DNA from 2 places in the Paenibacillus sp. J22P90 genome. Region 2 is predicted to be linked to the other one. Evidence: predicted binding sites of a transcription regulator. Region 2 holds the regulator's gene; the other holds the start of a gene.
The links. Region 2 encodes Rex, which represses fermentation and respiration genes when NADH is low (regulators of the CRP and FNR family bind a similar motif). Its sites were predicted from a motif close to TTGTGAAATATTTCACAA; they were not measured.
Positions count from the first base shown of each region.

Region 1: a site for Rex is predicted at 1,524-1,541, ahead of AC58UX_RS00270 (nitrate/nitrite transporter). Genes of this name have one in related genera too.

Region 1 is NZ_JCAUAY010000001.1:59,231-62,655, reverse strand. It holds gene nirB (nitrite reductase large subunit NirB) at 1-16, opposite strand, end outside; gene AC58UX_RS00270 (nitrate/nitrite transporter) at 268-1,509, opposite strand; gene AC58UX_RS00265 (ANTAR domain-containing response regulator) at 1,977-2,594, shown strand; gene AC58UX_RS00260 (anthranilate phosphoribosyltransferase) at 2,591-3,425, shown strand, end outside.
Region 2 is NZ_JCAUAY010000007.1:105,402-108,826, forward strand. It holds gene AC58UX_RS22310 (inorganic phosphate transporter) at 1-823, shown strand, start outside; gene AC58UX_RS22315 (redox-sensing transcriptional repressor Rex) at 876-1,496, opposite strand; gene dinG (ATP-dependent DNA helicase DinG) at 1,502-3,425, opposite strand, start outside.

The DNA of each region.
Region 1 (3,425 bases), on a different contig from region 2:
CTTTTTTAACTGTCATTATGATCATCCTTCCATCCATTTACTAGGGCATTCCTTCGAAGAGTGTGAGTGTGATAAAAAGGGCCATTCAGGAGCCAAGCTCCCGAATGACAAATTGGGATATGGAGCTTGAGCAGCTCGAGATTAACTGAACTGCAAAGACGCTAGTCGTAACGCCTTTGCCCATACAGCCTGTGGAGCAAGCTGCATGAGCAAAAACTTTACAGGCGGCCCCTGACCAAGTAGAATCAGCGGCGTCCCCTGCCTATGTTAAGCTTGAACCGTATCCATGCTGGAAGGCACTGCTTTTACTTTGCCGCCTTCACCGATCCATGTACGTTTCCATTGCCCTTGAACAATTGCGATGATTACAATACAGGAGATTGCAATTCCACTTAGAATTAGAAATCCTGGTGTGAAAGAGCCTGTGGATAGCTTCAGATTGCCAAGGATTTTAGGTAAGAAGTATCCGCCAAGTCCCCCTGCTGCCCCTACGATTCCTGTCATAACACCAATTTCCGATTTGAAGCGCTGTGGCACAAGTTGGAATACAGAACCATTCCCCATTCCGAAAGCCATCATCGCAACGAAGAGCATGACTGTCGTCAATGAAAGTGCAGGAAGCGTAGAGATACCGGCCATCATTAAACCAACAACTCCGTAAAGCACCATTAACATGCGAATTCCGCCGAGCTTATCTGCGAGCCAGCCACCAACGGGACGGAAGAAGCTGCCTCCGATGACGCAAAGAGTTGTAAAGTCTGCAGCACGTACAGGTGAAAGTCCATATTGTGTATTGAAGAAAATCGTAAGATAAGATGCCATCCCTACAAAACCGCCGAAAGTAACACTATAGAAAATACAGAACAGCCACGAATCCTTCTGCTTCAATACTTTACCGTACTCTGCAATCGTTTTTGGTGCTGGTTTATTCGGACTATCCTTTGCCAAAACACTAAATATGACTAGCGTTACCGCAATTGGAATCATGGCAATACCGAAAACAACGTGCCAGTCGCCATAATGTTGTGCTATACGATTGGCGAACAAGGTAGCGAAGATCGTTCCGCTGTTCCCTGCGCCAGCAATCCCCATCGCTAGGCCTTGATACTGCGGCGGATACCAACTGCTAGCGAGCGGCAATGCTGCAGCAAAGCTTGCTCCTGCGATACCAAGCATCAGAGCTACGAAATACATATCTCCCATCGTGTCAGCGAACTGCCATCCCCAGAATAAAGGAATTAAGGTTAAAGAGAGTCCAATCTGTCCTGTTAATTTAGGACCAATCTTATCTGTAAGTACGCCAAGCACTAATCGAAGGACCGCCCCTCCCAAGGTTGGTAATGCAACCAAATTGGCTTTCTGTGCAGCATCCAAACCAAAATCTTTGGCAAGGATGACAGCTAGCGGTCCTAAGAGCACCCAAACCATGAAGCTCATGTCAAAATACAAGAATGAACTGAATAATGACCCTTTGTGCCCCACTTGCAAAAAACTTTTCCGATCTACCATGCCATCCCTCTCCTTTGTGAGGCTTTTCGCCTTCTTTTTTTCCTATCCAATTTGTTTTTGACTGCACGTTGACAGAAAAGGCCGACAAACAACCCCCATCAATTGCGGGATGCTTATCGGCCTCATTGCCACTGCTGCCACTTCCTCGTGATCAGCATGATAGAGTTTTAAAATCCATGTAAATTGAACATAAAAAGCCTATCCATTTACGTATTTGTAAGGGGATAGGCGCCGTTGCCTTCGTTAGGTGGCACATCATTGTGCCGATTTCTAACTTGATTATACGATGCGTTTTTTCCAATGTCAATAAACATAACACAAAAATATTGAACAACGATTACAATGTAATATATCGACAAAATTCAGATGCGTATGCTATAGTAATGCCGTATAATAATTCCAAATAGCACCAAAACCTAACATGTACATATCATGAGAAGAATGTTATTCAAGATGGAGGTTTTGCCATGTTACAATCATTCATTCTGATCGACGAGTTCCTGCCAACTCGCTCAGCCGCCTCCTCTGAGCCGTCACCTAGTGTACCAGATGAAATCATGAAGGATTTGGGGTTCCGCATTTATGCTTCATCTAATATGAAAGAAATTTCCTTTTTCATCCCGAAGGTCGATGCTGTATTATTATCGGTAAGTCCTGATAAAGTAGCAGACTGGCGTACTCGCTTGCTTGCTGTGCGGAGTCTCCCCCTTTTCTGGTGGTGTGATGCACACACTTTTCCTTCTAATGAATGTAAAATGGATGCAGGTATTGATGGCTTAATCGGCTCCATGATGAGTCCGCTAGAAATTCACGCCGCGTTACTTCTAGGCGTCAATCATTATTTCCAACGTACCGAGTGGCAGCAAGAACGTGAACAGCTCCTTTCCAAACTCGAGGAACGCAAGTGGGTCGATCAGGCTAAGCGAATTTTATGCGAAATCAAAGGCATTTCAGAAGCTGAAGCGTATGATTTTCTCCGTAAACAAGCCATGAATGAGCGTAAGCGTATGGTAGACGTCGCAACCTCCATCGTCAAGGTATATCAGATTTTACAGGATCAGAACAAAGGAGGCCGCAAACGATGATATCTCTATTAAAAGAAGTGGGTCGCGGTAAACGCGGAGCCAGAGATCTTACTTATGAAGAAGCAGCCCAAGCCGCTGAACTCATACTTACCGGAAAGGCGACACAGGCCCAAATTGGCGCTTTTCTCGTAGCCGAACGCATTAAGATGGAATCTCCGGATGAAATCAAAGCCTTCATTAACGCGCTGCGAGACCGCGTGACGACGTATCCAATAGCTGGCAGCATGGACTGCGCCGGCCCCTATGATGGGCGTACACGCACGTTCATCGCGACGCTGCCAACAGCGTTCGTGCTCGCAGCCTGCGGCTTGCCGACAACGCTGCACGGCAGTCCGAGCATGCCGCCGAAGTGGGGCATCACGTTGTCCGATGTGCTCACAGCGCTCGGCGTCAATGCGCTCGGTGCTTCGCGCGAAGCACTGATTTCGGCTGCAGCGCGAACAGGCTTCTTGTTCGCACCAACCGAAAGCTGGTGCGAACCGCTTGGCGAGCTGCGCGAGCTGCGCAAGGAACTCGGTTTGAGAACCGTGTTCAATACAGCGGAAAAGCTGCTGCGCTTCACAGAAGCACCTTATATGGCCGTCGGCGTGTTCCACGGGACTGTTTTTGAGAAAATCACGAATTTACTCATTGAATTAGGAGTTTCTCGCGGGATTGTCGTGCAAGGTATGGAGGGCTCCGAGGATCTGGGCGTCGATAAGCGAACTAGAACTTATCTCATCCAAGGCGAGACGAGTGAGTTATTCATTGTAGACCCTGAAATTTATGAGCTGATGGTGGAAGTTCCTGAAGTGGAATGGACAGCTGAACTGCAAGCTGAAACCGCATTGT
Region 2 (3,425 bases):
AGTAGCTAAAACGGTTGGCGGAAGTATTGCTAATCCAGCTAAGATCGAAAATGGTGTTGAAGTCGTTATCGCGGCCTTGCTTGCGGCAATTATTTGGAACTTGCTTACTTGGTATCTGTCGATACCCTCGTCTTCCTCGCACACATTGCTTGGTTCCCTCGCTGGTGCCGTCATTGCTGGAGCTGGATTCAATGGCGTGAATTGGAGCGGCTTTACGCAAATCATTATTATTTTGATTTTATCACCGATTATCGCTTTCGGTTTAGGTTATCTCATCATGATATTGATCAAATACATTGTCATTTGGTCAGGTAATACATCTAGATCCAAGCTTAATCGCGGATTCCGTACGCTTCAAATCCTTTCCGCCGGATTACTTTCGTACTCACACGGTGGAAACGATGCACAAAAGGCGATGGGGATTATCGTATTCGGACTCGTCGCAGCCGGCTATCAAACGGATTTAAATGTTCCACTCTGGGTTAAGATTGCAGCTGCGACTGCGATGGGGCTTGGAACTTCCATTGGTGGATGGAGAATCATTAAAACCGTGTCAGGCAAAATCGTCAAAATCGAACCGATCAATGGCTTTGCCTCAGACTTAACGTCTTCGATTGTTATCCAAATATCGACGTTCTTAGGTAAACCACTATCCACTACGCACGTTATTTCATCTGCCATTATTGGGACTGGGAGCGTCATGCGGTTCCATGAAGTGCAATGGGGTACGGTAGGCCGAATGCTTATCACTTGGATCATTACGATTCCAATCAGTATGGTGCTTGCTTACTTGCTTTACTCCGTAATATTCAATATTCTATAACGAAATGAAAAAAGGCACGGCCCGCTGAACGCAACGCGGGTCGTGCCTTTTTTCAATCCAAATAATAAGCTAAGCTTTGCAGCTCTGTCGTAAAATCAGCATAATGTACGCGAACGTCTGCAGGCACCTTAATAATAACTGGTGCAAAATTCAAGATCGCTTCGATTCCGCAAGCGACGAATTCATTCGCCACATTTTGCGCTTCTGCCGCGGGCACGGTGATGATGCCAATTCGAACGCCAAGCTCTGCCAGAACCGTTTTCATTTGATCCATGGGAAGCACGACTAAGTTATTAATCACTTCACCTAACTTGTTAGGCATCGCATCAAAAAGCGCGACAATTTTCATATCATTGCGTAAGTACGTATTATAATTGCAAAGGGCTCTGCCAAGATTCCCTGCGCCTACTAGGGCAACTTGTATATGTCGATCCAACTTCAGTATTTGCCGAATCTTCTCAATCAGATAATTGATATCATAGCCGATTCCCTTTTTGCCGAACTCTCCGAAATAAGCCAAATCCTTGCGAATCTGAGCAGGATTCAGATCCAGCTTCTGACCTAAATCCTGAGAAGATACCGTTGACACATTATTCATTTGCAATTCGTTCAAATAACGTAAATAAATCGGCAATCTGCGGACCACGGCTTCTGATATTTTTTGGGTTTTCACTTTATTTAGGCTCCCCCCATCCACTGCTCAATCCTCGGTAGCATTTGTTCACACGTCATGTGCTCAATCTTCGGACCAGGCAACGAATAGAGGAAATGCTTGCCATAATACGTTTCAATGACACGTGTATCGTAGATGATCACGATCCCTTTGTCTGACGCTCTGCGAACAAGACGACCAAAGCCCTGTTTAAAACGAATAACGGCCTGCGGCACGGAAAATTTCATGAACGGATTCTCATTCCGTCGCTTAATATTTTCACACTTCGCTTCCACAAGCGGATGATTTGGCGGTTGAAAAGGCAGTCGAATGATCGCGAGGCAGCTCAGCGCATCCCCTGGAATATCGACGCCCTCCCAGAACGAGCTCGTGCCCAGCAGCACGCACATCTTGTTGTCCTGGAACATCCGGGTCAGCTTGCTCCGATTGCCGCTATCCACACCTTGTCCGAGTACGGTGATACCATGAGGACTCAGCTTCTCCTTCATCCCTGCATGGACGAGCTTCAGCATCCGATTCGAGGTGCACAGCACCAGCATGCGGCCTTTCGTCACTTGGGCTACGTCGCTTAGCGAGTTAATCAGTGCATCTATGAAAACAGGATCGCCCGCTCCCTTAATGGTTGGGAAATCCCGTGGAATCACAACCAAGGCTTGTTCGCGATAGTTAAACGGAGATGGCAGTTGCACCGTCTTCAGCTTCCCTGACTCTTCGTCCGCAGGAATCGCTAAACCTAGCTGCTCCGCTGAATACTGGAACGACTTATTCACAGAAAGTGTCGCTGAAGTCAGGATGATACTATCCTTCGTTTCAAAGAAATGCTGCTGCAGCAATCCGCTAACATCCGTCGGTACGGAATTCAGCTGCACCGATTTGGCTTTCGCATACGTGCCCGCCTCGATCCAATATACGTACCCCTCGTCGGCCATTTTCATAAAGAAATGCAGCGCATCACGATGCTCATACAGCTCTTTCACGGTTCCGTTCAGGTCTGTCACAAGCCCTTGAACACCAAGTCCATCCTGCTGATCCTTCAACTCATTCAACAGTTTATCCAACGTTCGCAGCAAATCGTTTGCATTCAGATAAATGTTATCCTCCATAATCACCAGCTCACGCCAATTGGAAGGCAGCGTTTCTGGCTTCAACCGCAGCACATATTGCGAGGTTTCCGACTGTGATGGATCGCTCCCTGAAGAAACTAATTCGTAGAAGGCTTCGCTTAAACGTTCCCAGTCTTCCTTAATCGCAATAATTTTGGGAAATAACCCATCAATCGTATGACTCCAAGCCGCTACGCGCTCCGCCGCTTCATCCGACCTTTGCAACCGGAAACGAAGCATCGGAAGCTGGCCGCTGCGATTATCCTTATACAGCCACAATAAGGAATGATAAAAGGCCGAGGCATGCAGCTCAATTCCGAGGTGTTTACTTGCCACTTCTTCAAAGTGGTGAGCCTCATCAATCACAAGGTGCTTGTAAGCCGGTAGAAGGCGGTTCTCAGCCTTCATATCCGTAAAGAGGAGTGAATGGTTGGTGATGATCACATCAGCCGTGTTGGCGTCATTACGTGCGCGATGATAGAAGCACTTCTTATACCATGGACACATCCTGTTTAAGCATGAATCCGTATCGCTGGCGACAGAGTACCAGAATTGCGCGCCTTTGTTCCCAAAGTGCAATTCTTCTTCGTCCCCGTGCTCCGTTTCACTCAGCCAGACAACCATTTGCGCGGCGGTGATTGGGTCTTCCCGACCGTTCTCATAGTCCCGGGTCGTCAGCTTCGTTTCAAATTTGCGCAAGCACAAATAATGGCTTCTGCCTTTCAACACGGCCGCTTTGAACGGTACGGGAAAAATATCTTTTAATAATGGAATATCACGTTCGCGTAGCTGCTCCTGCAAATTGATCGTATGTGTGGACACAACG